One region of the Paenibacillus jepli genome, then DNA from elsewhere that is predicted to be linked to it. Evidence: riboswitches for the same ligand, from Rfam matches in the RefSeq annotation. Region 1 holds a riboswitch; each other region holds the start of a gene.
The links. Region 1 has a riboswitch for cyclic di-AMP ahead of ABC336_RS13105 (C40 family peptidase). Riboswitches for the same ligand answer to the same signal wherever they lie in the genome.

Region 2: linked by a shared signal. The riboswitch ahead of ytvI (sporulation integral membrane protein YtvI) and the one ahead of ABC336_RS13105 (C40 family peptidase) in region 1 are both predicted to bind cyclic di-AMP.
Region 3: linked by a shared signal. The riboswitch ahead of ABC336_RS11115 (adenine nucleotide alpha hydrolase family protein) and the one ahead of ABC336_RS13105 (C40 family peptidase) in region 1 are both predicted to bind cyclic di-AMP.

The regions. Positions count from the first base shown of each region.
Region 1 covers NZ_JBDFMD010000001.1:2,948,766-2,956,714, reverse strand. Annotated here, with positions in the region: gene ABC336_RS13115 (DEAD/DEAH box helicase) at 1-2,443, opposite strand, end outside; gene ABC336_RS13110 (cryptochrome/photolyase family protein) at 2,512-3,861, opposite strand; gene ABC336_RS13105 (C40 family peptidase) at 4,155-4,589, opposite strand; cyclic di-AMP (ydaO/yuaA leader) riboswitch at 4,602-4,755, opposite strand; gene ABC336_RS13100 (hypothetical protein) at 4,934-5,749, opposite strand; gene ABC336_RS13095 (M1 family metallopeptidase) at 5,761-7,773, opposite strand.
Region 2 covers NZ_JBDFMD010000001.1:128,045-135,993, reverse strand. Annotated here, with positions in the region: gene ABC336_RS00665 (SDR family NAD(P)-dependent oxidoreductase) at 1-847, opposite strand, end outside; gene ABC336_RS00660 (hypothetical protein) at 1,092-1,379, shown strand; gene ABC336_RS00655 (hypothetical protein) at 1,793-2,293, shown strand; gene ABC336_RS00650 (DinB family protein) at 2,294-2,785, shown strand; gene ytvI (sporulation integral membrane protein YtvI) at 3,108-4,166, opposite strand; cyclic di-AMP (ydaO/yuaA leader) riboswitch at 4,287-4,444, opposite strand; gene ABC336_RS00640 (YxcD family protein) at 4,688-4,972, opposite strand; gene ABC336_RS00635 (hypothetical protein) at 4,975-5,412, opposite strand; gene ABC336_RS00630 (DUF309 domain-containing protein) at 5,545-6,120, shown strand; gene ABC336_RS00625 (beta-class carbonic anhydrase) at 6,117-6,710, opposite strand; gene ABC336_RS00620 (iron-sulfur cluster biosynthesis family protein) at 6,762-7,088, opposite strand; gene ABC336_RS00615 (carboxypeptidase M32) at 7,362-7,949, shown strand, end outside.
Region 3 covers NZ_JBDFMD010000001.1:2,531,956-2,539,904, forward strand. Annotated here, with positions in the region: gene ABC336_RS11105 (alpha/beta fold hydrolase) at 1-668, opposite strand, end outside; gene ABC336_RS11110 (helix-turn-helix domain-containing protein) at 831-2,687, shown strand; cyclic di-AMP (ydaO/yuaA leader) riboswitch at 2,871-3,019, shown strand; gene ABC336_RS11115 (adenine nucleotide alpha hydrolase family protein) at 3,154-3,585, shown strand; gene ABC336_RS11120 (helix-turn-helix domain-containing protein) at 3,664-5,970, opposite strand; gene ABC336_RS11125 (hypothetical protein) at 6,063-6,536, opposite strand; gene ABC336_RS11130 (beta-galactosidase) at 6,759-7,949, opposite strand, start outside.

The DNA of each region.
Region 1 (7,949 bases):
AAACATGCAGACACTCCTGCATCGCTTCCTGCAGATAGGGGAACTGCTCGGCGTAAGGCAGCGATTCCTTCAGCAGCTCCTCGCTGCGCAGCCTTTTTTGCCACATCGGGGTGCGCTTGAAGCTGCGGGAGAGCAGCAGCGACGTCTCGGCGATCCGCCGGAAGGCGATGGCGAGCAGCGGCGATCCCGGAATCGCCGTCAGCAGCAGCTCTTCCAGGCTGTCCGGCGTCACCTGCCAGAACAGCTCCAGCCAGGAGCTGTCCCACTCGGGCAGGACAAACTCGATGCCGCTGTCCTTGGCATTGCCGTAGATCCGGTAGGGGAGCACTTGCTGCATCTGTCGCTCCAGCGCCAGCTGCCAGGTGCGGTTGACCCTTCGGCCCCAATGATTGTGCAGGATGACATGCGTCTTGCCCTGCAGGTCCTGATAACGCTCGATGACGAGACAGGTGTCGGTGGGCAGCGGCGTCACGGCGGCTTGGGAACGGATGAGCTCGATCAGCCGGTCGCCGGACCGCCCATCCATGCCATAATCGTCGGACAGCCAGTTCATGACCTGCTCAGGCATGCCTGCGTCTGCAGGATCCCGCTCAAGGCGCTCCAAGAGCTCAGCCAGGAAGCGGCCGAGCGCCTCGCCTAGCTCGTAGGAACGGCCACCCGCTTCATTGCGCCAGAAAGGGATCTCGCTGAAGGCATTGGCCGTCTCGGCCACATACACGCGGTCCTGGCGGATCTCGCGGATCATCCAGGAGCTCGTGCCGAGCTGGAAGACGTCGCCGACACGGCTCTCGTGGACGAACTCTTCGTCCAGCTCACCCAGATGTGCCCGGCTATCGGCGTGGTGGACCGGGTACCCGGAGCTCTGAGGGATCGTGCCGGCGCCGGTGAGGGCGGCCATCGCCGTGCTGCGGAGCTTCGTCAGACGATCCTGTCCCTTGTCCCACTGGAGGAGCGGCCGGGCGAAGGGATAGAAGCCGGAGAGCACCTGCAGCATCGCCTCCAGCCGGGGCTGAGGCAGACTGCGGAAGCTGTCGCTGCGGACGATCAGGCGGTGCAGAGCGGTCAAGGTCCAGTCGTCCATCGCAGCCATCGCGACGCATTGCTGGGACAGTACGTCGATCGGGTCGCGGGGGATCGTGATCGCTTCGATATCCCGCTCGCGGATCATCCGCGAGAGGACGGCGACCTCCGGCAGGCCGCCCGGGTGGCGGGCCAGCAGATAGCCGCGGCTCGGCGCACCTACCTGATGGCCGGCTCTGCCGATCCGCTGGATGCCGGCAGCGGCGCTGAGCGGCGAATCGATCTGGATAACGAGATCGATATGTCCGACGTCGATGCCGAGCTCCAGCGAAGAGGTTGCGATCAGCGCACGGAGCTCGCCGTTCTTGAGCTGCTGCTCGACCTCCAGCCGGCGTTCGCGGGCGAGGCTGCCGTGGTGGGACTTGGCCATCTCATAGCCGACATAGTCATTGAGGCGCAGGGTCAAGCGCTCGCACAGCCTGCGGCTCACCGTGAAGATGAGCACCGAGCGGCAGCCCTCCATCAGCTGGAGGATCCGGTCCATCAGGGGGAACCACACGGACTCGCGGGTCGTCATCGGCAGCCCTTGATCGGGCATCGTCACCTGGACATCGAGCCGCTTCTCCATCGGACTCTCGATGATCGTCACAGGGCGGGGGCGGTACCCGAGCGGGTGCCGGAATGTCTCACTCTCGTCCGAGCTGCTATCCATCAAGGCTGCTCCTCCTGCTGCTTCCCCGTCCGGCTCCCAGCCGCCGAGGAACTGCGCGACCCGCCAGAGCGGACGCTGGGTAGCCGAGACGCCGATCCGCTGGATCGGACGGCCGCAGGCATGGACGAGCCGCTCCAGCGTCAGCGAGAGATGGGAGCCCCGTTTGTCGGAGGCCAGATCGTGGATCTCATCGACGATCACCTGCTCCACAGGTGCCAGCATCTGCCGGCCTTTCTCCGATGTGAGCAGGATGTAGAGCGACTCTGGGGTCGTCACCAGCACGTCTGGTGGCTGCCGCAGCATGGCGGCGCGCTGGCTGCTCTTGGTGTCGCCTGTCCTCACCGCGCTGCGCAGGCCGGGCCACGAGCCGCCGCTGGCGACAGCGGCGGCATCGATCTCTGTCACGAACGATTCGATATGATGATGAATATCGTTGTTGAGCGCCTTGAGCGGCGTGATGTAGACGACACGGACACCTCGCGGGGCGCCACCCCCGGCCAGCTTGGCCCGGACGATCCGGTCGAGACAGGGCAGCAGGGCAGCGAGCGTCTTGCCGGAGCCGGTGGGGGCGGCGATCAGCGTATCCGCTCCGGAGCGGATCGCCCGCCAGGCGTCGACTTGCACGGCTGTCGGCTGCCCGAAGGCAGCGGCGAACCAGTCTGCTAGCACAGGATGGAAGAGCAGGTGCGCTTCATGTGATGAAGATGCCATGGCGAGGCCTCCTTTGTTGATAGCTATATACTCATTGTAGCCGCCAGGCGGGGTTCGTCAAACCCGGATCAGGAGCGAAGGATCTCCTTGTAGACTTCGATGGCGCGGGCCCGGGAGGTCTTCAGATCGACGATCGCATCCGGCTGCGGACGGTGGATTGCCTTGTCATCAAGATCGGCGAGATGAGGCAGCCAGCGGCGGATGTAGGCGCCGTCCGGATCATGCTTGAGCGACTGGCTGGCAGGATTCATGATGCGGAAGTAAGGCGCCGCATCGTAGCCGAGCGAAGAGCTCCAGAGCCAGCCGCCGCGGTTCTGACAGTTGTCGTAATCCGTGAGCTGGCGGCGGAAATACTGCTCTCCGAGCGTGAACGGACAGAGGAGGTTTTTGGTCAGAAACATGGCGTTGATCATCCGCAACCGGTTGTGCATCTCGCCCGTCTCGTTCAGTTCTGTCATCGAAGCGTCGATAATCGGGATGCCGGTACGCGCTTCCTCCCATGCCTGATAATGATGATCGGATAGGGCAGAGAGGTCGTAGCGGGATTCGTAGCGGAAGAAATCTTCGTTAAAAATAGCCTGGTAGAGATAGAAGTCGCGCCATGCCAGCTGCCGCACCCATGTCTCGCCTTCGTCCTTGTCCGATGCCGCCGCATACGCGGCACGGGCGGACAGGGCGCCGCTGTTCAGATACCGGGCGATCCCGCTGGTGCTGTCCTCTCTGGCGTATCGGTCGCGCCGCGAGGCATAGCTGCCGAGACCTTCGCCCTCTGCGAATTCCGCCAGCTGCGACCAGGCATCTTCGGCTTCATCCCGCTGTTCCTGCAGCTGTTGCCGCAGCTCAGAGGGCAGAGAGAAGGAATCCCACCCATCGCCTGTCAGCTCATCCACCGTGTCAAGGTCCGTCAGCTCGGCCGAAGCCTGTGGGCTGGCATACTGCTGCATATACGAGCGCCATTTATTATAGAAAGGGGTGAAGACCTTGTAAGGCTCGCTTCGCCCCGTATAGCTATGAAAGTCTTCGGGATCGGCCAGCGGCAGGTCGTCGATCAGCACCCAGGGTACGCTGCGGCGGTCCGCGATCTCCTGGATCCGCTCATCACGCGAGTTTGCATAGGGCGTGTAGTCGTTGTGGGCGACGATGCCCTTGATGGGATGCGCCTCCAGGAGGGCGTCTATGACCTCCCAGGGAGCCCCGTACAGCAGATGGAGCGTGCGGCCCGCTGTGCGATACTGCGCCTCCAGCCGGGCCGCCTCGCGGAGGAATCGCCGCCCGCTGTGGGCATCCATCCGGCCGTCCCCGAGCAGTCGGGGGTCGAAGATCAGCAGATGGATGCCGGGCATGTCCCGTTTCTTCAGGGCGTCGAACGCCCGCATATCCCGGATACGCAGATCTTTGCGGTGGATAAACAAGTACAATGATGAAACCTCCTCGAGCGGGGGTCGTATAAACCGACATAAGTTGTTCGGCAGAACAGCTTCCCAAATGATAGATACAAGTATAAGCCAATACACCAGCCGGCGGATTCGTAAACACCGGGAAGGTGACCCTGCGGCGCTCATCTGCGTACAAAAAAGCAGCCGTCTGCGGAAGCAAACAGCTGCTGGGAGATGGGTGCGGGTCTAGGGCCGAGCCTGGCCTGTGATCCGCAGTGCAAGTCGGATTGATGAGATCACACCCCGACTTGGCATGGTTAATCGTTTGTACTGGACTAGAGCCCAGCTACGCGGCGCGCGCCCATGTAGCGCGTATCCCAGTAGGCTTCGCTCAGCTTGCTGATGATGACGCCTTTGCTCGAGGAGGCGTGAGCGAACTTGTCGTCGTCTACGACGATGCCGACATGGGATACGCCCTTGCCGCTGGTGTTGAAGTAGACGATATCTCCAGGCTGGAGCTCGTCGCGCTCGACACCTTCGCCATGCTGCGCCTGACCGCCCGAGGTGCGGGGCAGGCTGATATCGAATTGCTTGAACACGTACGCGGTAAAGCCGGAGCAGTCGAAGCCGCTCGTGGTGTTGCCAGCGTACTTGTACGGCGTGCCGATCAACCCGGCGATCACATCCTCCATCTTGGCGAAGGAAGACGCGGATACGGCTCCTGCTGTCAAACTCATGATCAAGACAAGAGCCGCCAATGAGGTCAACACTTTTCTCAAGCAAAAAGCTCCTTCCGTGCCTACGAGGTTAGCTGAGGGTTCGGTTGAAGGCTCCCTATGGTTCCTCCGGTCAGCCTGCGTAGCAGGCGGCCGGGGATCAATTCACCCGGAATGGGTCCCCCGTTTCCTGATGTCAGGAACTCGGCTTTCTATGTAATACATCGACATTCATTTCGAGGCTTTTTTTAGTTTTCCTGCTTTTGTCACATAATGTTCACAATTGAAAGCGATTTCCTAAGCCTTAATTGGCAGTTTTTGTGTGATCGTGGCATGCAAAATTAAAAAGACATAGCAAAAAATCGCCTTCTGCCGGAGCAGAGAGGCGATGGGTACGATCAGCTCTGCTTGGACTGCCAGAGCTTGTATTGCGATGCGAGTGTCCAGACCCTGATCATGGAGCGGATCAGATAGTAGGTCTGGTGGAAGATCAAGGCAAGCAGGCCGGCCCATATAAGCGAGACTGAAGAGGCCGCCAGTCCGATCCCCGCCCCGATCCCCCACATGATCACCGTGATCATAGCGAGCGGCAGGAAGGCGCGGACGGAATGCAAGGTGCTGCCCAGTACTCCTGACCCGGAGGCGACCCCAAACTGCATCGAGAGAAAGAGCAGATGCAGCAGCAAGCCCCAGAGCAGCCAGCCGGCTGCGTAAGGCGCTGCGGCCGTAGCGGCTTCCGTCAGCGAACTGCTGGAGAGCAGCAGCTGCAATCCGGCAGGCAGCAGCCACCAGGCAGGAGCAAGGGTGAGTATGGACTTGATCCAGTAGAGCAGTGTAATCTTCTTCCAGCAGGTCCGGATGCCTTGGAAGAACCGGGTGCCGCTCTCCTCGGTGGCGTGGGTCAAGGAGTAGAGCAAGCCGCTCTGAATCAGCGGCGTAAGCAGCATGCGGAGCAGGATCAGGATGCCGAAGGTGAGGAGATAGGGCTGGATCAGATCGGTCTTGAGCAGCTGGAACTGCGCTTCCATCAAGAAAACTTTTACTGCCTGCTCGGATGGGAGCGTATCGGGATAACGCTTGAGCAGCGGGATGAAGGTGGCTTCGACATAACGATAGAGTCCGAAGCCCCACAGCAGCTGGTACAGGAACAGGAAGATAACGATATAAAAATGCTTGACGGCCAGACGCCAGCCTTGTCGGATATGTTCTTTCATGTTCTGCCTCCTCACCAGCCCAAGGAGCCGAACAGCCCCTCGATGAATTTGACGATGCCGAGATTCCAACGGGTGCCGCTGCGACCCGGCAGCTCGGCTTTCATATAATTGTTGATCCGGTTGTTGTCGAGAACGATCGTATAGCCGGGATCAACGGCGGCCCATTCCAGCGGAGCGCTATGGGTGATTTTATATTGTATATGCGTCTCCTGCGCGTCCCATATCTTCTCGACCGTTTTTCCGTCCCGGAATTGGAGCAGGATCGGCACTTTATCATAGTCGCCGCCCCGCTTGCGGATGAGCACGACCGATTCATACACCTTCTGTTTATCCTCCTTAACGGCGCGTACAGTGATCGATTCAACCGCAAAATCGGCCATTTGCTTGCCATAGATGTATTGGTCAAAATAGGACTTCCAGCTCTGCCTGGTGACTTGCTCGACAACGCGCTGGAAATCGCCGGTGGAAGGGTGCTTGAAGCGGTACCTTTGGAAGTAAGTCCGCAAAATTTTGCGCATCGTCTGCGCACCGACCCGCTGCTCCATGTCGACCAATACCAGCTTGGCCCGCATGTACACATTTTCGGCATAGTGATCATGATCGCGATACGACCAGGACAGCTGCTTGAGCGGCGCGGGGTGGGTCATGTAGCTGGATTCGACGAGCAGATTGGGCAGTACGCCATACTCGCTCTCCATCACCTTGTCCTCCGCATAGGAGGTGAATCCTTCGTCCAGCCAGGCCTCTTCGAACTCGCTGGAAGCAACCATCCCATACCAGTATTGATGGCCGATCTCATGGACGACGACCCGCTCCAGCTCATAACCGGGATTGTCCGTCTCGGCAGCAAACGCGGTGACGAGCGTCGGATACTCCATACCGCCGGCGCCCCCGCCGCCTGCAGGCGGGACTACGATCGAGAGCGTAGAGTAGGGGTACTCGCCGTACCACTGGGCATATTTGGCCAGCGCGGATTTGGCGGCATGCATGTAGCGGTCCTGCAGCTTGGCATGCAGCGGGTCGAGATACAGCTTGATCCGCACGCCGGGCACGCCGCTGGTCGAGTAAGGCTCCTCGGCATAGATGAAGTCCGGTGAGGCCGCCCAGGCGAAGTCATGGACATCGTCGGCGTAGAACTGATAGATCTTGCTTCGGCCCTCAGTGACAGGGGATTTGGCAGGGAAGCCGGTAGCGGCGACTTTATAATCGGCTGGGACCTGGATGCGTACGTTATAGATGCCAAAATCGCTGTAAAACTCCGAGTTGCCATGGTACTGGTGGGGATTCCAGCCTTCGGCATCCCTTCCCCGGGTACCGGAGGTTTCATATTTGGCCAGCTTAGGGAACCACTGACCGGCCATGACGAAATCGCCGGCGTATCCCATTCTGGCGAAGACGGCCGGCAGTTGCACGACGAATTCGGTGGACAACGTCACGCTTTGGCCTGGCAGCACCGGGTCCGGGAGCTTCAGCTTGGCCAAAGTACGGTCATGCGTATTGCCATCGTCGGGTTGTACATAATGCAGGCGGGGCAGCAGGCTCTCGCCTTTCTCGGTCTTCAGACTCAATAGCTCCATGGAACCGATGCTGGAATCGGTAGCCTTGTCCTCCCGCAGCTTGCCTCCGGACTCCTGCATGAAGGTCGACTCCGGCGACGCAAAAGCGTTGGGGTAGAGATGCCAGTACATCTCGGCTACCGGCTGCTTGCCGGGATTGGTCCAGGTCACAGTCTGCTTGCCCCGCAGCTGACGCGCCTGCTCGTCCAATCTCACATCCATGTGATATTCGGTGATCCGTTGACTGAGCACGCGTGTAGGCGGGATCTGGATGATCTCCGGTTCGGCCGCTTCCACAGACGGGCTTTGGCCGGGCTCAGCGGTGCTCTGCTCCGCCTTGGATGATGGAGCATAAGCGTACGTGTACTGCGACTGCCAAGCCTCTCCAAAACCGTGCTGCAGGGACCATACGAGCAAGGAGGCCAACAGGACAACAAAAACGATTTTCTTGGCATGACGTGGGATCATGGCTCCAATACCTCCCGTTGACAAGCATTCTAAGGCATGTATATGTTGGCTTTTCGCGGATTATTAGCTAAAATAGAATTTAAATTCGCACCGGAGGCCAGATGGCCATGCCGGTGCCTGATCTGAGTAATGACGGATGCGCCGTCCGGGCGGGCGGGCACGCTGCGATAGGACAA
Region 2 (7,949 bases), 2.8 Mb from region 1:
ACGAAGCCTCCAGATAAGCAGCCATCCACTGCATGCTTTTTTCATGCAATTCATTCTGCTTGTCCACATCCATGGTGACAGCTACGGTGCGAGCGACTTGCATGACTTTGAAAAATTGACCGGTTGTTGTGCCGACTTCTTCGGAGGTTGCCAGGTAGATAGAGGTGTGTGCGCCTTGCTGCGGGGACTGCATAAACAGCTTCAACAGCGGTCTAGCGAAGGCAGGTACGGATCGGACGGATTGCGGTGTATAGATCACGCCGGGATGAAGGGCATTGACGGTCACGCCGCTGCTGGACAACTCTCTCGCCAGACGATAAGTCATCATCAGAACCGCTGTTTTGGCAAGCTTATACGCGTGCATGCTGCGGTAGGAGGAAGCGGCGGGATGGGCTGCATCCTCCGGATCAAACTGCTTGGCTTGCATGATGGATGCGACATGGATGATTCTGCCTGCTTCGGCTTTCTTCAGCAGCGGCAGCAAGAGCCGCGTCAACAAAAAGGGGGCCAAGTAATTCACGGCAAAGGTCTGTTCGAAGCCCTCGTCATTGGTCTGATAGCGATTGAATACGCCTCCTGCATTGTTAATGAGCACATCCAGGCTGCCGTAACTTTCTTTTACTTGCTTCGCCAAGCGAACAATATCTTTAGCGGAGGACAAGTCCGCTATCAGCAGATCTACCTTTGTGCTGCCTGTTTGTTGCATGATGGCTTGCCTGGCTGCGGCTCCGCGCTGCGCATCGCGGCAGACCATAATGACGTGATGCCCTTGGCTTGCGAGCCCCTCCGCTGTGGCATAGCCTATCCCCGAGTTGGCACCTGTAATTAAGCTTGTTTTTGCAGACATTGATTTTATTCCTTTCATCATGATATGATCCAGCTCTCCAGCAGTATTTTATGTAGAATCCGCTATGTTCTCAGTATATTATCATAGTACAAGAATCACATGGTACGGTCAAAATCATTCTTGGTTGGAACTACCTCGAGAAATGGGGAGACGGAATTAGGAGGCTGTTGGTATCCAATAGTTTCCTTGGATGGTATGATAATAAAAATACGCGGGGGTTTAGATGTTTAATCAGGAGGAGTCGATGAAGAAGATACTTAAAGGCGTAATATTAGCATTGGGGCTTGCCTTAATACTGCTTGTCTTAACATGTCCGAATGACGATGATTATGTTGTCTGGTTGGAAAGAGAACACCAAATTAAATGTGTGAATGGCGAGTGTACTAAAGGAGAAGAGACGATGGATTGGCGTTCAAGAGCGACACGAAATGCGGGAGTATACCAGCGGATCATTGAAAATTACCGGGGACCTTCTGGTGAGAGAGTTGAAATCCGGGCAATGGGGTTATTAGGTCGATACTATGCATATTAGCATTTTGTCCGCATTTTGTTCCTCGATCACCTTATCCATCCTATTTTCACTGATTAATCATGAGCATGAGTTCCAGCAGTATTCGTTTCTGTATCAAGTTATGGCCGGTTTTATGGTGTTGTTCGCTATATTTTTACTTGTAGGTATACCGGTATCTCTAGTTATTGAGAAGGTCCTACAGAGGGATGTCCCGTCGCCATCAAAAATCCTTGGAAAATCAGGATTAAAGTTAATCCTTTATATCGTTGCTTCAACTGTTATCGGTTGCGTACCACTTATGTATCATGGAAACTTCGACATCTCATTTCTTCTATCCTTTGTTGCAGCCGGGTTCACATACTACTTGTTCGAGCGCTTGTTTGCAAAGGTTATGCAAATTCATAGATTAAGAAACTAAATATAGAGGAGAGTGAATGAAAATCAACAAGAAAAAAGCAACCTTTCTATCGATCATAATCATTTTGCTAGCTGCATTTATATACAGCTATTATTCTTATAGTAAGCTTAAATTGTCCAATCAATATGAAGACGTATTTTCTGGAAATTTGCTAGCTGTTGTCGGCTATAATGAAGCATTTGATATGGCAGACATAACGCCCTTCGAATGGGATAAAATGATCGTGTTTTCTCCTTATACATCAAGAGATGAAATGGAAAAAACGGTGGGACGTGAATGGACGACCTACTCCTATATTGGTTATTATCTATTTCAAAAGACCTCTCTGGGGGACTATCCCTTAAGTGACGATTCGGTTAATAAAATTATTTTTATGCACGGAGATGAAATCATACTTGATGTAACCTTCAATCGAAATCAAGTGGATGTCACCCAAATTAGTCAGATCATCCATCGAGAAGAAGCAGCGTTTTCAATTGAAGAGATGGTATTAAAACAAAATCCTTCGAGGGAGTAGATGACATTGCCGAAATCCTCAGATGAAATGGTTGAAGAATACAAGTCGTTTATTCATTTCGTCGAAGATCTTAGATCGATTAGTGAAGCGAACTGGAATAGACCCCTTGCTGAAGGCAAGTGGACTTTGAAAGATGTGATCAGTCACATCATGTTATGGGATCAATACTTTTACGACGAAGGTATTAAAAAGATTAAGCTCGCAGAGCCGGTTACTGTAAAGCATCTGGACTTTAATGAATTCAATGCGAATGCTGTCCAATACGCAAAGACTCAAACAAAGAACGAAATATTAGACCAATGTATCCATAACCGGAAACAGATTATAGACGCTATATCCGGTCTCGCTGAGGAAGAGTACACCAAAGCATATAAAGACGGTGAGAAGAAGAAGTTCTCGATTAGAGGATTTCTACGAGGGTTTATCCCGCATGATAGACACCATAAAAAGCAAATTGAAACGTTTATCAAGACAATATCAGCTACTCAATAAAAAATCAGCGCGGGGAGGATTCAGCGTGGCATATGATTTCAACCAGCACTTAAAGATGTTATGTCTCAACCTCTATATGAATTCAGTGCAGTTACTTTGGGCTTTGGTAAACGTATCAGGATACCGGCCAACTTGAACTGTTCATCTGCCGATCACCATTTGATGCGCAAGCGTGAATTGATCGAGCGACGTGATTTTCACTTTTCCGTGAATCAAGCCACTGATCACCAAGCGTCTGTGCGGAAGGAAGGCCGCTAAAAAATGAGCGAAGCGCTGAAAGCGGCCATGGAATAATGGTTGGGTATGATGCCCCTCGCGTGAATCACAATTTATTCCTGAAATTAATCAGTCCAGCTTCTTTCAGCGAGGTAAACGCAATTACGAGAAGCGGACCTACGAGCAGACCGACAACGCCCAGGAGACTGGCCCCGAGATACATCGAGATCAAGGCGGCAAGCGGAGACATTCCAATATGCTGTCCCATTACCTTGGGCTCCACGGTCCTGCGAATCAGCAGAAGAATGCCACCGAGAATGAGCAGGCGCACTCCCATGGATGGATCGCCCGTCAATAGTTTATAGATGCCCCATGGCGCCAATATGACGATGGAACCGATCAGCGGAATAAAATCAATGATCCAGATAATGATGGACATGGTCAAAGCCAGCTCAGGCACGATGATCAGCAAGCCTATCAATGAAACGGCAAAGATCGGGATGCTGACGATAAACTGGGCTTTCAAAAAACCGAATGTGGCTCTGGAAAACCGGTTAGCAATAAACAGGACGCGGGTCTTGGTCTGCTCGGACATCATCGATAACAGGCCTTCTTTCAATCGAGGGAGGTCGAGCATAAACAGGAACAAGGTAATCAAGAAAACCAGGAAAGACAGCAGGAATCCGGGAGTCCCGGAAATAAACCCGGTCACGAAAGAGATCAGATCGATCTGACTTACACTGCTCCTGATGTCATTGAAATACCGATTGGCCTCTTGGTTCAAGGCTGCGATCAATTCCTGAGGATAATTAGCGGTATACTCCTCCAGTGAACTTAACCAGTTGCTTGAAATTAAGTTTAACTGCTGAATATAGTTCGGCAAATTATCAAAAAACCGGATGCCAAAATTAATAATCACGGTTATCACCGTATACATCGAGAGCAGCAAGATCAAAACGAACAGAAAGAAAACGATCAGAGTGGAAAAGAAATGGCTTATTTTCATATATTTTTGACACCAGCCGACAAGTGGCGACAGCATCATGGAAACCAGCAGAGCAATGATGATCGGTTGCGACACCGGCCATATAAAATAAATAAAGCCCAACAGAAGCAGGATCAGAACCAGACGGCCTAGATTTTTCCGAGTTAGCAACTTTACCATGGACGTCTCTCGCTTTCTCATTTTGAAATCATCTGCGTACCATAGGCAACAAAAAAAACCACGGAGCAGAGAATATCTGCTGCCGGGGTTTTGACATGTCAAATAACATGCATGGGGCTGCATTTCTCTCTCAAACACCTACGAGGTTAGCTGTCGGGTTCGGGCCTGAGAGTGCCCGTCTGCTTCTTCAGACATCGTGCAGATTCACCCCATTGAAACCAAATTGGTCTCATGTGGTCCCCCCGTTTTCCAAAACGGAAATTCGGCATCTCTATGCGGTTATTAGTTTCTATCAAGGAATACTACGCCTATTCCTGATAAAAGTAAAGTTAAAGCAGGAATGGATTCAAAGCTAGGCTGATCAAATGAGTCCAGTCCATCGCAGCAATTAGAAATGGGGTGAGCAGGCGACGCAAGGCAAGCAAAAGCCTGACCTTGATGTCTAGCAAGGACAGGCTCTTTGCGAGAGCAGGCGCCGATTACCTGGATCACTGCCTGCATTAAACGAAATAACAATCCGACTAGTGATCCGCAATCTCCGCATAGATCTCGTCATCGAGATCCAGCTTAATGGCGGAGCGGAACACTCTGCGGTCGTAGTGGTTGTACATGTATTGCTCGATAGCTTCGAGCAGATTGGACTCGATCAGGTACTGACTTCGTCCCTCGACCCAAGCCTCGGCGGTGAAGCCGGTATCTTCATCCCAGGCCAGTTGCACTTCCACTGCGGTCGGTTCGACGCGGCGGCGGTCGGCGAGATGGTAGCAGACGGCGTTGATGACTTCATCCATCGACAGGCGAGTCATGGTTAGTAAGGTCTCCGCTGGTCATCGACTCTTCTGCGGTTGTTGCGGAAGTAGTGGATGATGCCGCGTACGGCAACGATCAGCAGGAAGATGGCAAATACGTTAACGAGCAGTCCCAGCATCTCGCCGAAGAAGCCCATGCCGCCGAACATCCCACCGAACAGCATGCCGGCCAGACCGCCGATCATGAGGCCTTTCATCAGGCTGCCGCCGCTGAAAAATCCTGGCTTGGCCGCTGCGCCTGTTCCTGTTGTATTCGAGGTGTTGCGCGTGTTGGCTGCGGCTCCGGAGTCACTGCGGGTCTCGGTTTGCTTGGGTGTCTTGGTCACGCTCTGCTTCGGAGACTTGAATCCGCCGCCGCGTTTCGCATCGGCAATGTCGGCTGCGCCAAACGCCAGGAACAGCGTAAACGCGATCATAACTAACAAACTTCTTTTCATGTACTGGTTCTCCTCCTGATCTAATTTAGCAAGGACGTTGCCTTCTTCATCAATTACGTCTAAGATAGATGAAAGTTTCACTTTTTTTTGGATCTTTTTTTGGGATGTTCCCAAGCTCGAAAGGAGCGCATCATGAAGCCGTCCAGCCCCGAGATCTACCCGGATAATTATATACAGTACCTGATCGAATTTCACGTCACCCGAGACTACTTTGAATGCCATGAGCTGCTCGAAGAATACTGGAAAGAACAGCCCGGCGACCACCCGCTCTACAACACCTGGGTCGGCCTGATCCAGATCGCGGTCAGCCAGTATCACCTGCGACGCACCAATCGGCGCGGCGCCAGGCTCATGCTGGAGCAGGCGCTGGATCGCCTGACGCCCAACAAGCTGGACCAGCTGGGACTCGATGGCCCGGCCTTGATGGAGCTGCTGAAGCAGCGGCTGCGCCAGATCAAGGATCTGAATCAGGCGGTGCCCTACACGGATTACGAGCTGCCGTTCCAAGATCCATCCTTACTGGAGATTTGTCAGGACCGCTCAGGCGATGCCGCTGCGCTCTGGGGTGCCCCGAGCAGGATGGAGGACGATTCGCTCATCCATCGCCATACGCTCAGGGACCGCAGCGAGGTGATCGCCGCCCGGCAAGCAGCCATCATACGGCGCAAGCACCGGCGCGAGGCTGCCCGCTCCAAGCAGCACGGTTAACCCGAGATCGACTCCTGCTGCTGCGCGTACCCGTCCACGACCAGATCGAGCTTGCCGGTATGCGGATCGATGATCAGACCGTGGACGTTGACGCTTGCCGGCTTGAGCGGATGGTTCCTGACGATCCGCACGCTGTTCTCCACGCTGTCTCGGACCGAGTCAAAGCCGGTCAGCCAGCGCTTCAGATTCATCCCCGAATTCAGCAGCGTCGTGATCGTATCTTCGCTGATGCCGCGCTCCCGCATATGCGAGATGACGAGCTCGGGGTCGAGGCCGGTCATGCCGCACTCGTGATGGCCGACGATGAACACTTCATCGGCTCCCAGCTCATACACCGCGACCAGGATACTCCGCATAATATTGCCGAACGGCTGCGTGACGATGCCGCCTGCATTTTTGATGATCTTGGCGTCGCCGCCCTGCAGGTTCATCGCTTTGGGCAGCATCTCGCTGAGCCTGGCATCCATGCAGGTGACGATCACCATACGTCTGGCGGGGTAGCGGCTGTACTGATACTGTTCAAATGTCCGCTGCGCCACAAACTCCTCATTATGCGCCAGGATTAACTCCAGATTGTTCTCCGATTTCATTCGCTCTCTCCCTTGTCATGCCTATTTGTCTACTTATCTAATGTTGCTCGTCTAGACGACCTGCCCCCGCACCAGCTGCAGCTGGTTGGTATAGATCTGGCTGTCGCTCTTCAGAGTGAACTGGCCGCGCGCAGTATCGTAATCCACTTTGAGCTGGGGCTCGAAGAAGACCTCGAAGCGCGGTTCGTGCCAGAACGCCAATGGCTCGCCGTCGCCCTCGACATCATGCTCGCCAGGCGCATCCAGCAGCTGCAGGGCAGGGACGCCGCTGACGACGCAGCCGCAGCCTTCGGTATCATAGAGCAGCTTCAGCAGCTTGCCGCCGGCCAGCTCGGGCTGCAGCTTGTCTACCGCCGCGGGTGTGAATTGGATCCGCATGGGTTAACCTCCTCTTTTTTCGCCTATAAGTTGATTATAGAAGTTGCAAAAAGTATGATCAAGAGGAGCGAGTTCCAGACTGGTGAAAAGGGACGAGAAGGTGAGGATCGATTCTGGAGAAGCGGAGCGCTCGCCTTTGTCCCCGGATTTGCACCGCTAATGCGATATAATCATAAAACCTGGGGACAACAGCGATTGGAAGAACGATCCGTTACCTAGAGGCCCGTATTTACAACAGTCTGAAATCTACATAGTAAAGGTGGTTGGTGCGAAATGACAGTGGAAAAAAGCCGAGCGCGGTTCCGCGAGCTGGACCGCACGATCAAGAGCTATAGCGAGGCGCTGGGCGTCTTGTATTGGGATCTGCGCACCGGTGCGCCGGTCAAAGGCGTCGAGAGCCGTTCGGAAGCGATCGGCGTGCTCTCGGCGGAGATGTTCCGCCTCTCGACCTCCGAGGAGTACGGCGAGCTGCTGCAGCATCTGAGCGAGCCGGATGCGCAGGCGGAGCTGGACGAGATCGACAAAGCGCTGGTCCGGGAGTCCGCCAAAGACTATGAACGCAACCGCAAGATTCCCGCCAAGCTGCATCAGGAGTATGTGGTGCTGACTTCGCAGGCAGAGTCGTTCTGGGAGACGGCCAAGGAGAAAAATGACTACGCGGGCTTCCAGCCCTACCTCGAACGCATCATCAACATGACGGATGACTTCATCGACCGCTGGGGCGTCCAGGGTTCGCGTTACGATACGCTGCTCGATCAGTATGAGCCGGGCATGACGACAGCGGAGCTGGACCGCGTCTTCGGCGGACTTCGCGAGGAGTTGGTGCCGTTAGCCGCTGCGATTGCGGCGTCGCCGCATCAG
Region 3 (7,949 bases), 420 kb from region 1:
TAAAAGGGAGAATGGTCGACATCCAGCGTGTATACTTCCTTGCACGGCAGGGCTTCGATCATTTCTTGCTGCGACCGGTGCGTGATGGCTCTGTCTCTTCGGCATGCAACGTAGTAGCGCGGAATACGGCCGTATCGGCCCTCTGTCAGCTTCAGCGGCGTCGGCAGCGGTCCCAGCGACTGCACTCCGAAGCGTGCGATTGCCCGCTCCGCGTCGGCCGGATCGCAGCATGCATAGAAGATCTCCGTCAGCAACGGTCGTGGTACCGTGACGTAGGAGCCATCCTCAGACGGTATCATATTCGGGGCCAGCAGCCCTTCCTCATCGGTCGGAATATTCAGCAGCGACTGGCCGTCTGCGAGCATAAATGCGGTTACGTATACCAGGGCCTGCACCTTGTCCGGACGCTCTTCCGCGACTTGCGATATCGTCACCCCGCCCATACTATGGCCGACCAGAACGACAGGTTCATCTGCCTTGTCCAACAGTTCCAGCGTTTTGTTCACACCGCTCTCCAACGTTACTTCTGAAACCGGGGTATCGTCTGTACCGTTTCCCGGCAGCTCTACGGCGAGCACCCTGTGGCCCGCTTGTTCCAGCTGAGGCACGATTTTTTCCCAGCACCAGGCGCCATGCCAAGAGCCATGGACGAGAACATACGTTGACATCTCGATCACTCCTTCTCCAATGTGAATTAACCTGCCATATCAATGAAATAGATATGTTTCTTTACTTAGTATATAATGTAGCCAGAATTGTACAATGTAGAAAAACACAACTTTCAACAAGATTAATTGTATGTCTATACACTTGTTTGGGGGGCGGAAGCTGTGGATTATGACGATGGATTGACTTCCAATGTAAAGGATGCCGCAGAAACGGAGATGGAGAACTTAACTGCCTGTATCCACGCGGCAACTTCTTCCCTGGAGCTGGGTGAAGTGCTCCGCCGCATCACTTCTTACGCACTCGCCGTGCTGCCATTGGCCGATTGCGGCTTGTTTCAATTGTATGATGATCAGTTGGACTGCCTTTGCAGCAAAGGCAGCGTAGGCATGACGGCTTCAATCGCGCAATTCGCTCCCAAAGAAGGGGAAGGGATAACCGGTAAAGTCTATCAGGACGGACAGCCGCGAATCTTTCATTCGCACGCTGACATCTATTCCTCGATGACCAATATGACTCCGGAGAATTACGCCCATCTCCACGCCGCTCTGGACAGCCGCTTGGTCAAAGCCATGATCAGCGTCCCCGTCTCCGTGGAAGGGACTCGCCTCGGGGTGATGACGGTGTACCAGTTGCACAAAGAAGGAACCGTAACGAGCCGTCACATGAAGCTGCTGCAGACCTTCGCCGCCCAGGCCGGCGTTGCGATCCGCAACGCCAGGCTGCATGAGGAAGTCAAGCTGCGCCTCCAGGAGGTGACCGCGCTAAGCGAGCAGTTGAAAGCGCAAAATACGTACCTGGCCAAGCGCAATGAGATCCACGAGAGGCTGACGCGTCTGTCGCTGCAGGATAGAGGCCTCGCGCCGATCCTGAACGAACTGCAACAGCTGGTCGAGCCGCGTCTGTCGTTTGTCGATATGCTTGAGCTGAAGCACTACCCCGACACGCACGCTCCCCTTCTTATCGGCGTAGAGGAGATTACCTGGCTCTTTGGCCGGCGTACGACGCCCCTCGAAGCGAAGGTGTGGGACAACGCTCAAGGCGAAAAGTCGTTATACCTGCATCCAATCCTCGGCCACGGGACACTGCTGGGCTGTCTTGTTCTTCAGACCGCGACTGCGCCCGAGCGTCTTGAACGCATTGCGCTGGAGCAGTCGGATGCCGTATTGGCACTGGAATTGGTGAAGCGGATGAGCGTGGCGGAGATCTTCTACAAGAAAACCTACGATTATTTCAATCAATTGCTGTATCAGAAAGAAAGCGCGCCCTTGCTGGCCCAAGGCAGAGCATTGGGACTGCATTGGGAAAAGCCGCTGAGGGTAATTGCCGTAGAAGTATCTGCTTACGGCGATTTGCAGTCATTGAACGTCGCCATCCATCGCATCGCATCCCGGATAAGACGCTCGCCGCTCGGGCAAAGCGGCCTGCTGTTCGGCTTTCATGACAAGATCATCCTGACGGCAAATCTCGAAGACGAGTCCCAAGGCGATGCTTGCGAGCGCACATTAGCATCTTTGATCGCCCCGTACGAGGGGTTCAATGGCATCCGCTTGAAGGCGGGTCTGGGGACTGCCGGAACCGGCGCGGCGCATGTGGCGAGGAGCCATGAAGAGGCACTCCAAGCGTTAGCCTATATGGAGAAGAGCGGCCACAGCAAGGTCATGCGGTATGAGCGGATCGGAGTCAACCGCCTATTCCTCAATCGACACCCCGAAGAGGTGGCGCGATTCACGGAACAGCTGCTTATGCCCCTTCGCACCCACCGCCATAGCGAGGAGCTGCTGCGGACACTGCGCATCTATGTGATGACGAACCAATCGGCCCAACAGAGCGCAGTTGAACTCCATGTGCATATTAACACCCTCTATCAGCGCATCGGCAGAATCGAAGAAATGCTGGGGTTGGATTTCAATCGTTTCGAGGATTATTTGCAAGTGCAATTGGCGGTTCATTTAACAGAAGCCTTTGGCAGGGGCTTCGATTTTAATCGGGAACTTGACGATTACAAGGAACATAATTAGGGAATGGTATAGATAAGAGCTTGACGAAGATTTTGGCCCGTCAGCATACGGCTTGAACCGATTAATGCGCTTACATCGGCCGGAATGAACGAATTTTGACTTAAAATCACCGAAAATGGGTTTTACAACGCACGAAAACAGGAGTAAGATGCCAAGAGTAAGATTAATTCCATTCCCAATTGCATAGAAAAGACGCTGAATCCCTGCATGCAGGGAACGGGGGAACCATCGATAGCCGCCAAAGCGGTTGTCAGGGGTGAATCCTTTCCAGGACGGGTACTCTCAAACCCGAATCCGACAGCTAACCTCGTAAGCGTATTGAGAGAGAGCAACTCCCACTCGTATTTAAACGAGCCCTGGGAGCAGACTTCTCTGCTCCCAGGGTTCTTTATGATGAAACCAGGAGCGCAGGTAATTATAGATTCGTCATCCCATGTCAGACATTACACAAAGGAGCTAGAAGACAATGACTAACGAAGAAAAACTGATGGTATGCATCTCTTGCGGACCTAACGGAGAACGGCTGATCGACCGCGGAAGCCAGCTGGCAGAGGTGCTCGAATCGCCGCTTTATGTGCTGGCCGTCACGCCGGCGGGCAAATCCCAGGTCGACCTGCAGCCCCGGATCGCCTCCTGGCAAGCCAAATGCTCGGAGCAGGGCGCAACGCTGATCGTCAAACAGCCGGAACATCTGAAAATCACCGAACTGATCGCCAAGACGGCCAAAGAGCACGGCATCACCCAGCTGATCCTGGGACAGTGCGGCCAAACGCGCTGGCAGGAGATTACGCAAGGCTCCATCGTCAATGAGCTGCTCAAGAAGATCGAGGATATCGATCTGCATGTCGTCTCCGTCGAGCGCAATGACGTATTGACGCCTGCCAGTGTAGGCGTATAAACGTTATCCCGCAGCAAGAGACGGGCACTGCCGCATGGCACCCCTGTACAGCACCCGTCTCTTCTCCCAACTCGCCTCCTATTTATTCCGCAGCGAGAAGCTGCTCCTGTATTGCCCCGGCGTCATTCCTTCCTGCTTCCGGAAGGAGCGGATGAAATTATGCGAGTTGTTGTATCTGAGCCGGTCGGCAATCTCCTTCACTGTCATCTCCGTCTCCGTCAGCCATTGCTTGGCCATCTGCAGCCGATAGAGCGCCAGATACTCGCTGAAGGTGGAGCCGGTCTCCTTCTTGAAGACGCTGCTCAGATAGCTGGCATTGTAGTGCAGCCTGGCGGCGCAATCCTCCAATGTAAATTCCGCATCATAATGATGCTTGATCAGATCAATAATCTTCTCGGACAGCTTGCGGTCCTGGGAATCGCTTCGCTCGGCGAAGATCTTGACCAGCGGCGTGATCATCCCCTCCCGGAACCAGTCCTCGATCTCCTCGCTGACATGAAGCGACAGCACCTCTTCATATACCGACGCCTTGTGCACGCCTGTCTGACTGAAGCTGACGCCTGCCTCCTGTCCCACGATGAGCAGACGGTTGAGCAGCCGGACCAATGAGATCTGGTATTCCTCCGGATGCCGGATGCCCTGCTTCGCCTCTTCCATCCAGATGCCCAATTGCTGCAAGGCCTCCGCCTCATTGGCGGTTCGAATCGCATCCATCAGCTCATGCTCCGTGCGGTCGGGATATTCGTAGACCAGCGACGGCTTGCCCGAGTTCACGCTGCTGTACGGGATGATGACGCCTTTGCCAAGGCGGATCCGGTGCTTCAGCGCCTCCAGCGCTTCGCTGTACGCTCGCGACGCCAGACGGATATCCTGGAATGGCAGACCCATGCCGATGCTGACGGACAGCTGCAGATACTGCGCCACCAGCTCCTTCACCCGACCAGCCAGCCCATCCGCCGCTTCCTCCGCCTGCGGCAGGTCCGCCGCTTCAAAACCGACCAGCAGCACGAGCGACCGGTCGATAATGACGGCGGGCAGCCTGTTCTCCTTGGAGATGACCTCTTCGGCGATATTCATAATAGCAAACAGCAGCAGCTCGATATCCTTGGCGGCGTACCGTGTATTGTCCAGTGTATCCACCTGGATCGCCAGCACCGTCATCGTACTCCAGCGGCCGGCCTGCTCCGCGAATCCGAAGTAATCCAGCTTCTCCTCGATCTCCTGAGGCCGCAGCGTACTGCTGAGCCAGCGGTAAAGGAACAGCGAGCTGATCTGCTGGGCATGATTGCGCACTTCATGCTCGAGCCGGGAGTTGGAGCGGAAGAGCTGCTTTATGTGCTCCTCGATGACTTGCACCTCGCTCTTGGGCTCGCCGCCCCGGTCAAAGGGAAGCCCGCCGATCGTCTGGACGAGCCGGTTCAGCGGCGAATACAGATTGCGTGTCACCAGCCAGACGAAGAACATCGAGGCTCCGATCAGCCCGATGCAGATGATCAAGGTCAGCCAACCGATCTGCCGCGACTCCTTCGTCAGCTCTTCGATAGAGACGAGTGACAGGTAGACCCAATCGTTAAAGGATGACTTGTAGTACGTCAGCGTATACAGATCCTTATTATGCTCGACCTGCAGCTGACCGTCGGCCTCCTCAAAGCTGATATCCGAGGCGAGCACCGGGTGATCAGCCAGCCGGGTGCCGATCAGCGAGGTGTCCCGGTGAACCATGATCTGCTGCTCCTGGTTCAAGATGATGACCTCTCCCGGCTGCTCGCTGTCCGTGATCATGGCCGCGATACTGCAGGCAGGGATATTGGCCATCGCGAGGCCGTATTTGTCCGTCGGCACGTTGGGAAGCTTGATCATGAAGCTGATCAGATGCGGGCAGCCGTGACTGGATATCGCCTCCGAGAAATCTCCCTTCTGCAGCAGCGTCCAGGATGCCGGATACTCCATGTCCAGAAATGAGAGGAAGGTGTCCCGGTCCGGATATTCGCTGAGCCGTTTAATACCCGAGTTGCGGACCAGCCAATCCTGCCTTTCATTGAATACGATGACCTCCTCCACTTTCGTATCAAAGGACTGCAGATGGACGATTTCGCTGCGGAGATTATTATAAAGCTGAAAATTAACCGCTTCCAACTTATTGTACAGCGCATCTTCCATGACCTGCGTGTCCGCCAGCTTGATCATCGTATGCTCAATGGTCTGCAGGACGAGCTCGATATTGGAATTGACCTGTCTCAGGAACTGCACCTCGCCCTGGCTGACGCGGGTTTGCACCTGATTGGAGGATTGCACGTACGAAAAAGCTCCGATGAACACAACTGGAATAACACTGAGCACGCAGCCAAATAAAATCATTTTGACAAACAGGCTTTTTCGATGCATGGCAACCCACCTCCTTTATTGGCAGCCAGGCGCTTCCTGCCGCTTGCTTCCACTGTAACCGGGCAGATCGTTGATCTGATCGGCGACATTGGCTAATCGATTCCAAAAAATTCTGTCCTGTTTGCTTTAACCCACTCGTTCAATCTATTTATACATATTTCTGAGTAGAGATTGTACTTTTCATACAGATTTTTTACATCCTTCGATAACTTTTTGTCGTTTTCCAAATCAGTTGGACTTACCGCATCATCAATAAGCATTTCTATCTCTTCTAATAGCTCGGGCAGATTCATTTCCTTGAAATATTTCAGCCCATTTTTTATCTTATCCCAAGACTTAAGCTCATTGATATGGTAAGCAGAAAACCAGTAGAATTCTTCCAATGTTTTTGTGTGGTTATGGTACGAATAAAACAAATATAGTCCTTTTTGTCCTTCGCTTAATTGGTTATACATATCGGTTTTAGTTGCGAGATCCTTCCCCTGAACTGCTAAAAGCATTGGCTTTACACAAAGCCAGCTTAAATCCTTACTGTCTACAGCTAATGGGTCGAGCTTAACTTTCATTGAACGCTCCTTTCACTTACCCTTGTAGTATTTACAGACGTGTAGTTTGTCATATTCGGTACGCCATATGACTTTCCTTTTTTTCACCACCAGTTTTTATTCTATACCTCTTGCAGTTCCCCAGTCCAGGCCGGCTTCGATATCAGATCGGCTGCACACGATAAAGAGGATGACCTTATGCAAGGCCATCCATCCTCGTTCTATGTCCACTTCACGCTATCGTCACTCCACCAGAATTGCAAAGCCCCATGCTGGCAAATCCACGGCATCTCCCTGCTCGACGCGGCGGTCACACAGGACATCGGTTGCCGCTCTGTGCGGATAGACGAATTCCTGCGGATCTGCCGAATAGTTGAAATAATATCTGACCTGCCGCCCATCGCGGTTCATGCCGGAACGGACGATCAGTGGGAAAGCCAGCTCTTGATCCATCCCCCATAACCCGGCTGCTGTCACCGCATGCCGCAGCGTGTGCTGCATCGACCGGGCATCCAAAAAGCCGCCGATGTAGGTGGTCTGTCCCTTGCCGTACCGGTTATGCGTGACTGCCGCATACGTCCCCCACTGGGGATGCTCATAGCTTGCCAACACCTGGGCAGTTGTCGGTGTGAGCAGCTCCATCCAGCCCTCGACGCTGCCCCTCTCGCCATCCGGCAGCAGCGGACCGCGCAGCCCGACCTCATGCGGCTTCACGAACTGAGTATACGAGACGCCGCACGCCTCTGCGATCAGCCCCGGCTGGGCAGCCGTACGCACCTTCACCGCCTCGTCGGCGAAGCCGCTTTTGAAGGAGTAGATGACATGCCCGCCGCCGGCGGTATAGGCGTTCAACCGCTCCAGGGTAGCGTCCGGAGCCGCATACAGCGCAGGTACGACGATCAATGCATACTCCGACAACAGCTCCTCGGATGCGTCGACCGGGATGAAGTCGCAGCCGATGTTCATGCGGTACAATGGATCGTACATCGCCCGCACGACATCATTGTAATTCCGGCCATCCGGAAGCTTGAACCACTCGAGAGCCGTCAGCGACTCATTGCTGGTCATAATCGCGGTCTTGTTGGTAACCTTCAGGTCGATCAGCTGATCGCTGAGCCTGGCAAAATCGCGTCCCACCGTCTTCGCTTCCTCATAGACCGGATTGGGCTGGAAATCATGGCTAAGCAAGCCTTTCCAGTACGTCTCGAAGGAATTGTGAATCGAATGCCAGTGCCAATAGGCTACCATGTTGGCTCCCGACGCCAGATGACTGAAGGCAAGCTGCCGCAGCTGTCCCGGGTACGGCGTCCAGTGCGGGAAGGCTTGCGCCTGCGTCTCCATCACGAGATAGTTGCTCCGCTTCAGCGAGCGCGCCATATCGCCGCCGAAGGCCACCTCCGTCCCTGTCAGCTCATGCTGGGAGGGATGATAGAT